DNA from 2 places in the Undibacterium sp. WLX3042 genome. Region 1 is predicted to be linked to the other one. Evidence: predicted binding sites of a transcription regulator. Region 1 holds the regulator's gene; the other holds the start of a gene.
What was found. Region 1 encodes NrdR, which represses ribonucleotide reductase genes. Its sites were predicted from a motif close to CACNANATNTNGTG; they were not measured.

Region 1 (4,681 bases):
AGCACGACGACGTCTGGCAGCGCGTGTTTTAAGATGGCGCTGGCTTCGCTGATGGAGACGGCGGTTTGGACAGTAAAACCTTCGACAGACAACGACGCCTGTATCAGTGAGCGTATCTCTTTGTCGTCTTCCACCACTAACACGCGGATGCTCATGACAACTCTCCTGCGACGGTGGGTGGTTGCGCATCTAATGGCAACTGCAAGCTGAATTCGCTGCCGCCTTCCTGCGGCTGGTTCAGCACCAGATTGCCGCCATGCACAGTTGCGATGGCTTTGCAAACGGCGAGCCCGAGCCCGGAGCCGCGCTGGCTGCTGCGATCAGTGTGATCGCCGCGCACATAGGGTTCAAAAATACTGAGTTGTTCGTGTTCTGGTATGCCTTTGCCGCTGTCTTTCACCGAGATCCGCATCCATTGCTGATGCTGATCGGCGTTGTGTTCATCAGAACCTTGTGCGCTCTGTATGCTGACGTGCAGTTGTATGTCGCCATCGGTGTATTTCAGGGCGTTTTCCAGCAAATTCGCCAGCAGTTGCGAAATCAAAACCGGATCGACTCTGACCAATGGCAGGCCTTTCGGAAGCTGAAGCTGAATGCGTTTGTCTGTGTCATGTTGGCGCACCCGTGCCAGCACGCTGCCGATGATTTCTTCTATCGATTCCCAATCCCGCACCAGTGATTGCGGTGTGTTTTCCAAACGTACCAGTTGCAGGGTGTTTTCTGTCAGCGCCGATAAATATCCGGCTTCTTTGATGATGCTGTCGAGCAGGTGTTCTTGTTCAGCCGCGCTGAGTTTGGCATGCTGAAGTTGCAGAGCGGATGCGGCACCGACCACGACGGCTAATGGCGTTCGTAAATCATGCGAGACCGCCGCTAAAAATATGCCTTGTAATTGCTGGCGCTCTGTTTCGCGTTGCGCGGCCAGAATGCTGGCGTTCAGCCGCAAACGCAAGAGCGCCTGCGCTAGTATCGTACAAAGCGCTTCGGCGTGCTGACGGCCGCTGCTGTCATTTGCCGCAACAGATTGTATGCATACAGCGCCCAGCATTTGCCCGTGCGGGTGACTATCTGCTATGGGTAAATACCATGCGTCGAGATCAGACCAGCGATTGGTGCCTGCGCCGATGACTCTGCCTTCTTTCATGCAGCATGCCATGCCATCGCGTATGGCTGCGGGTAGCTCATTGCGACCATGTAGTTTTCCGCTGGCGTCGTTCAGACCAAGCAGGTTGACGCCGGAAAAAGAATCGTCGAACGCTTGTTGCCCTAAGCTGGAAATATCTTCCGCGGTATTGCATGCGGCGAGTCGCACCGCCAGATGTTGTAATTGTCGTGCACGTTGCTCATTCAGGTGCGCGATCTCAGTTTCGCGGCGTAGGCCGGATGTCAGGCGGTGAATCACCAAGGCCAGCACCAGCATCGTGATCAGGGCAATGAAATGTTCCGACTGATCGATGCGGAAGGTCCAGCGCGGCGGCACAAAAAAGAAATTCAGCGCAGCCACCGCGGCGAGGGCGCAGGTGACAGAGTAAATCCAGCTTAGACTGTATGCAGCGATAACGACCGCCAGCACATAGATCATAGACTGGCTGGTGAGCGAGACATAAGGGTCGATCAGGGCATTGACGCCGCTGGCTAGTGCCAGCAGTAAAAAGATAGAAAAGCTATCTCTTAACGGAGAGTGTGGTCGCTGCAGGAGCTCAGTGATTTTGTTCATCTGAGCAGCGTACCATAGACGATATTAAGAACGCATCAGGATTTTTTTGCAGTTGACTGGAGTCAGCCTCAGCGCCAATTCTTGTGCCGGGATTGGCGCAAGCCGCTTTCCGGACGAAAAGACATCAGACGGAAGAGGGCGTGGCCTGGCTCAGAAAAAGCCGGACTACGCCATCAATCCATCCCACAATAGTTTGACGCCGGACAGCCCGAGTGCGGCGGTTGCGAACAGATAAAACGGACGCTCCGGTATGCGTGTCAGTAATCGCATCCCTATCCACACGCCGGCAGGCACCAGCGGCAGCAGTATCGCCGACATCGTCAGCGTGTCGATGCTGAACAGGCCGAGCGCGATGTAAAAAGGCAGCTTCGCCAGATTGATGACGGAAAAGAAAAAGACTGTGGTCGCGACAAAGGTTTCCCGTGGCTGCCGCCATGACAGCAGGTAAATCATCACCGGTGGCCCGCCCGCATGCGCCAGGGTGCTGGTAAAACCGGCACCGACGCCGCTGAACCAGCCGAACATGCGTGGCGGACGTTGTTCTGTTGTTGCCTGACCGCGATGACGCAACAGCCGGTCGAGCGTGAAGCCGACGGCGATCAGCCCTATCATTCCTTTGACCAGCCGGTCAGACATGACGCCAAAGGCCAGCGTCCCCAGCACAATGCCGACAATGGCGCCCGGTATCAGCACTCTCAGATCGCGCCAGTCGGCTTTGCCACTCCAGGCGCGGATGCCGACCATATCCATCGCGATCAGGATAGGCAGCATGACCGCTGCAGCGTCACGCGGTGAAATCCACAGCGAAAGAAAGGGAACGGCCAGTCCGCCCAATGCACCACCCAGCCCGGATTTGGAGATACCGGTGATCAGCACAGCAAAGGCGGCGACCAGCCAGCCGGCGGTGTTCATGTGTTCCATGTATTTTTTTATTTCTTGGCAGTTCTGTTATCGACATTCACTTCCTGTATCGCTTCAGCGAATTCAGAGATGTCTTTAAAACTCTTGTAGACAGACGCAAAACGGATATAGGCGATTTTATCGAGGCGTTTTAATTCATGCATGACCAGCTCGCCCAGATGAACGGACATGATTTCCCGTTCGCCGCTGGAGAGTAGTTTCTCTTCTATGCGCTGAATCGCGCTGTCGATCGCTTCTGCGGAAACCGGGCGTTTGCGCAGCGCAAGCATAAAGCTGGCGCGCAGCTTATTTGATTCATATTCGGTACGGCTGCCATTTTTCTTGACGATGACGGGCATCACCAGTTCCACCCGTTCATACGTGGTGAAACGCTTATCGCAATGTGCGCAGCGACGACGACGACGGATAACATTGCCTTCTTCGGAAACGCGGGTATCGACGACCTGAGTATCAGGATGGTGGCAGTAAGGACATTTCATGAATAGAGCCGTAGTGGTTGAGCTGTGCTGTCAGGCAGCGCAAATTAAAAAAACGCCACTCAGCAGAGTGGCGTTTTAATGACGAGCAGAAATTACTTCGCGTACACAGGGAAAGCGCTGGTCAGTTTTTTCACTTCTGCTTTAACGCGTTCTATGGTAGCCGCATCATGTGGATTATCGAGTACGTCAGCAATCAGATGACCGACTTTGATTGCTTCCGCTTCTTTGAACCCGCGGGTAGTGAATGCCGGGCTGCCAAGGCGGATACCGGAAGTGATCATCGGTTTTTGCGGATCGTTAGGGATACCGTTTTTGTTGCAGGTCATGTGCGCAGTGCCGAGAATCGCTTCTGCTTCTTTACCTGTCAGACCTTTAGGACGCAGATCCACCAGCATCACATGAGATTCAGTATGACCGGAAACGATGCGCAGACCGCGTTCTGTCAGTGTTTGCGCCAGTGCTGCGGCGTTTTTAATCACTTGTTGCTGATATTCTTTGAACTCTGGTGACAGCGCTTCTTTGAACGCCACTGCTTTACCAGCGATCACATGCATCAGCGGGCCGCCCTGAATACCAGGGAAAATAGCGGAATTGATTTTCTTGGCGATGGTTTCGTCATTGCTCAGGATGATACCGCCGCGTGGACCGCGCAGGCTCTTATGCGTGGTGGACGTGACGACGTCAGCAAACGGCACCGGATTCGGATACATGCCAGCAGCGATCAGGCCCGCATAGTGCGCCATATCGACCATGAAATACGCGCCGACTTCTTTGGCGATTTTACCGAAACGTTCAAAATCAATACGCAGTGCAAATGCAGAAGCACCGGCGATGATCAGTTTTGGTTTGGTTTCGCGCGCCAGCTTTTCCATTGCATCGTAATCGATGTCTTCCTGTGCATTCAGGCCGTAAGACACAACATTGAACCATTTACCCGACATATTCAGCGGCATGCCGTGCGTCAGGTGGCCACCTTCAGCGAGGCTCATGCCCATGATGGTGTCGCCTGGATTTAACAAGGCAAAAAATACGCCCTGATTGGCTTGTGAGCCTGAATTTGGTTGCACGTTGGCGAAGTTACAGCCGAACAGTTGTTTCAGGCGGTCAATCGCCAGTTGCTCGACGACATCGACGTGTTCGCAACCGCCGTAGTAACGTTTGCCAGGATAGCCTTCGGCATATTTGTTGGTCAGCTGCGAGCCTTGTGCTTCCATCACGGCTGGCGAAGTGTAGTTTTCAGATGCGATCAGCTCAATGTGATCTTCCTGACGCTGATTTTCTAATTGTATCGTCGCGAACAATTCGGGATCGATATTGGCGAGCGTATGGTTTTTTGCAAACATGGTTTTCCTGATTATCGTGAGGGTGAGTCGAACAAGTGAGTAACGAGTTAAACAAACGGGATTGGTGATTGTCTTCAGCGAGGTGTCAGTCTGACGCGGACGAAGAGGGGCAGCCTCACTACTTTTACCATCAGGCTACCCAGGCGCACGGCTGGGGTTAAGTTACATAACAACCCCGACATCTCACGCTTCCCGATGGATCTCCATCTTTTGCCGTTGCC
Region 2 (4,681 bases), 1.3 Mb from region 1:
TAGGTCGGCTCAATACACGCTGAGACACCGATGATGTTAGAAATTGTTGCCGTCGGCGCGATCGCGACGCAGTTGGAATTGCGCATACCGAATTGCTTAATGCGGTTGCGAACGATGGTCCAATCCATGGTTTCGCTAAAATCTGCTTCCAGATAACCGCCACGCTCTTCTGCCAGCAGCTTCAATGAGTCCTGAGGCAGAATGCCACGATCCCACAGCGAGCCTTTGTATGAACTATAGGCACCGCGCTCCTCCGCCAGTTCTGTCGACGCCAGGTAAGCGTAATAGCAAACGGCTTCCATAGAGGTATCGGCAAACTGCACCGCTTCATTCGATGCATAAGGAACACGCATCATGTGCAGGCAATCCTGGAAGCCCATAATACCCATGCCGACCGGACGGTGACGCAGATTAGAGTCGCGCGCTTTCTGTACAGCGTAGTAGTTAATATCAATCACGTTATCCAGCATACGCATCGCAGTACGGATAGTCTTTTGCAGTTTGACGTGATCCAGTTTGCCGTTCTTCATGTGTGCTGGCAGATTGACGGAACCCAGATTACATACGGCGATCTCACTCTCATTGGTATTAAGTGTGATCTCAGTACACAGATTCGATGAGTGCACTACACCTACATGTTGCTGCGGGCTACGGATATTGCAAGGATCTTTGAATGTGATCCACGGGTGACCTGTTTCAAACAGCATGGACAGCATCTTGCGCCATAAGTCGAGCGCAGGCACTTTTTTAGATAATTCAATCTCTCCGGAAGCCGCTTTCGCTTCGTAAGCAAGATAAGCGCTTTCAAATGCTTTACCAAATTTATCGTGCAGATCCGGTACGTCCGATGGTGAGAACAGGGTCCATTCGCCTTTTTCCATCACGCGCTTCATGAACAGATCCGGAATCCAGTTGGCTGTATTCATGTCATGCGTGCGACGACGATCATCACCAGTGTTCTTACGCAGATCGAGGAACTCCTCAATATCCATATGCCAGGTTTCGAGGTAAGCACAGACAGCACCTTTACGCTTACCACCCTGATTGACCGCAACCGCAGTATCGTTAACCACTTTCAGGAACGGCACCACGCCCTGAGATTTGCCATTCGTGCCTTTGATATGCGCGCCGAGCGAACGTACCGGAGTCCAGTCATTCCCAAGACCACCTGCATATTTCGCCAGCAAGGCGTTTTCTTTGAGTGCATCATAAATACCGGCCAGATCATCAGAAACAGTCGTCAGATAGCACGACGATAACTGCGAACGCTGTGTACCTGAATTAAACAGCGTCGGTGTCGAACTCATGAAATCAAAACTCGACAACAGATGGTAGAACTCGATCGCACGGGCGTTACGGTCTTTTTCTTGCAGCGCCAGCCCCATTGCCACACGCATGTAGAAAGCCTGCGGCATTTCGATACGGGTGCCCCGGACGTGCAGGAAATAGCGGTCATACAAAGTTTGCAAACCGATATAACTGAATTGCAAATCACGTTCAGCAACCAAGGCTTTAGCCAGGCGCTCCAGATCAAATTCCCCTAATTTGGTATCCAGCAATTCCGCCGCGATACCTTTCTGGATAAATTGCGGAAAATAAGTAATATATTCAGCTGCCGCATCCTGCTGAGCGACCTCCTTACCGAATACTTCTTTACGTACTGTATGCAACAACAAACGGGAAGTTACCTGACTGTAAGCAGGTTCTTTTTCCATCAACGCCCGCGCTGCCAGAATTGCTGATTTATGTAATTCCTCGACAGGCACACCGTCGTACAGGTTCTTCAGTGTTTCGGTCAGAATTGCTTCAGCATCCACCAGTTTGTCCAGACCGACACAGGCAGCAGTAATCAGGGTGCGGACTTTTTCAATATCAAGGATCACTTTTTCGCCATCAATGACCACATGAATTTTCGGCAGTTTTGCCTGAGAAGCTTGCTGTGCTTCACGCTGCAGGCGGCGCTCTTCCTGATGCTTCGCGCGATACAGCACATAGGCACGGGCAACATCATGCTCACCGGAGCGCATCAGTGCCAGCTCAACCTGATCCTGAATATCTTCAATGTGAAACGTGCCACCGGTTGGCTGTCTGCGCAGTAATGCCGCAACAACAGTCGCCGTCAGTTGTTCAACGAGTTCGCGGATACGGGCAGATGCGGCCCCCTGACCACCGTTGACGGCAAGAAAAGCCTTTGTCATCGCAATCGCAATTTTTTGCGGCTCAAAACCAACTACTGCACCATTCCGGCGAATGACCCTGTGCTCGCTGTATCCGGTGCTGGCTCCTGTCTGAACGGCGTTAGCGCCTACAGAGCTTAGGTCGGAATGAGATGGCGTTGATGTTTCCATTGAAGAGTGCATTGAACCTCCAGAGTCGGTGATATCGTGAGTCGCTTCATGATCTCAGTCAGATCATGACCACGCTCGGGTTAACTGAATGTTGCGCCTTATTACAAACTAGCTTTTACACGGAAAAAGGCCGTGTTATTTCTTCATTTTCAAATCAATTGCTGCTAAATCGGGGAAGGTGAAGCAAGAAAGGCAAAACAAGAAAAACTACTATATATAGTGCACAAATAATTTATAGCCCTAATTCTAGTGCCCGATGCTAAGGTGCGCAACCGCTTTATCTGTTCATTTTTCAGTAAATTTTTTTGTGCAGGCGATTGACTTTCGCAGATGATCAGAAAACTGCAGCAAACTGGGTGAGTGAGTACTAACGGAAAATAGCCACACTGAGAACAGGATATTTATTTGTCTGTTTTTCATCGGCAGGATCAGACAAAAGAAGCAGGATCCGATTAAAAGGCAGAAGCAAAATCCGGGGGAAACGCATGCGCGACTTCCCCCCACGAAACAACAATCCAGCGCAGAATCAGTATGCGGAAAATTAATCCTGGATTTTCAGTTTCTGTATCTGGTAACGTAGCTGCCTGAAGCTGACGCCGAGCAACTCGGCAGCCTGCGTCCGGTTGTGCCTGGTCAGCTCCAGCGCCCTTATTATCATTTCACGTTCAATTCTTTCCAGATATTCTGGCAAAGAACAAGGAAGTAACGGCGGTGAAAAAACATTGTCGTCTTGCGCCGAAACGATGTCGCTAATCACGCGTTCAGAATGGCCGGTCTCACCAGTAACCGGTTCAGTTACTGATTTTTTATGATGACGTAAAGCGAGGTCGGCCACCTGAATACAGCCATCATTGGCAAAAGCAAGAGCACGCTCCAGAATGTTTTCCAGTTCGCGGACATTGCCGGGGAAGTCATACGTACACAAGGCTTGCAATGCGGCCGGCGATAACGTGACCTGACCACCAGCGAGCTTACCCAATATCGCCAGAGATAAATCAGCAATGTCTTCAAGCCGCTCACGCAACGGCGGCAAGTGCAGCTCAATGACGTTTAAGCGGTAATACAAATCCTGCCGGAATCGTCCTTCATTAACGCAGTTACTCAGATTCTGATGAGTTGCGCTGATAATTCTGACGTCCACGGACTCCTCCAGCGTCGCGCCGACTTTACGGATACGGCGCTCCTGTATTGCCCTCAACAACTTCACCTGCATCGCCAGCGGTAAATCGGCGACTTCGTCAAGCATCAGCGTGCCGCCATTCGCCGCCTGAAAAAATCCTTCACGATCATCGGCCGCGCCGGTAAAAGCCCCCTTGCGGTAGCCAAAAAATTCCGCTTCCATCAGCGTTTCGGGAATCGCACCGCAATTGACTGCGATGAATGGCTTACCGGCTCGTGAACTCGATGTGTGGATCTCACGCGCTGCCAGCTCTTTACCGCTGCCGGATTCTCCGGTAATGATAACCGGTGCCATGCTACGTGCCAGACGGGCAATTTGCGCACGCACCTCCTGCATACCGGATGAAGAGCCAATCAGAAAAGAGACCGGCCCCTGCTCTGATACATGCGACATCACCTCTGGTTCCGCATTGCTCAGATTCACCTCCAGTGCCGAGCGCACCAGCTTGCGTAAATGATCCAGCGCCACAGGCTTGGAGACATAATCAAATGCTCCCGCCTTCAAGGCTATCACCGCATTATCGGTACTGCCGAAAGCAGTGATGACGGCAATCGGGGTGTTTTTATAATGAAGATTGACTTCTTCAACCAGTTCCATACCCGAACCGTCAGGTAAACGCATATCCGTCAGCACCAGCGAGTAACTGTTTTTTTGCAGCAGACTTCTGGCGATATGCAGATTTTCAGCGCTATCAACATCCAGCCCCATTTTAATCAGGGTAATCTCTAACAATTCCCGCAAATGCGCTTCATCATCAACAACCAGAATGCGTGGACAAGTGGTGCCGGTAATGTTGCTCATGTGTTTAATCCAGAGAAATTAATCACGAAACGGCCGCTGGGCTCGCTGTCTTCAGTAGCACTGTGATCGACACGATATTCATAATCGAGCAAGGCTTTGTTATTCAGGCAGAGCTCACGCGCCATATACAATCCCAGCCCGGTTCCCATACGGGAAGTCGTGTAAAACGGTTCAAATAAATGTGCGCGAACTTCAAAACTGATTGCCGGGCCATCATCCTGAATATGTAATTCCTGACGACCACCAGGATTCATCATCGCGTAAAGACGAATACTGCCGGGAATGCCACTGGCGTACCGGACCGCATTCGATAATAAGTTAGAAATAATTTCTGTCAGATGACCAGGATCAA

Region 2: ACPAOP_RS04415 (ribonucleoside-diphosphate reductase subunit alpha) is a predicted target of NrdR. The motif match lies at 2,557-2,570, and genes of this name have one in related genera.

The regions. Positions count from the first base shown of each region.
Region 1 is NZ_CP186698.1:2,279,809-2,284,489, reverse strand. It holds gene ACPAOP_RS10370 (response regulator) at 1-155, opposite strand, end outside; gene ACPAOP_RS10365 (ATP-binding protein) at 152-1,717, opposite strand; gene ACPAOP_RS10360 (sulfite exporter TauE/SafE family protein) at 1,883-2,638, opposite strand; gene nrdR (transcriptional regulator NrdR) at 2,647-3,117, opposite strand; gene glyA (serine hydroxymethyltransferase) at 3,210-4,460, opposite strand; ZMP/ZTP riboswitch at 4,591-4,681, opposite strand, start outside.
Region 2 is NZ_CP186698.1:970,217-974,897, forward strand. It holds gene ACPAOP_RS04415 (ribonucleoside-diphosphate reductase subunit alpha) at 1-2,360, opposite strand, end outside; gene ACPAOP_RS04420 (sigma-54-dependent transcriptional regulator) at 2,890-4,329, opposite strand; gene ACPAOP_RS04425 (sensor histidine kinase) at 4,326-4,681, opposite strand, start outside.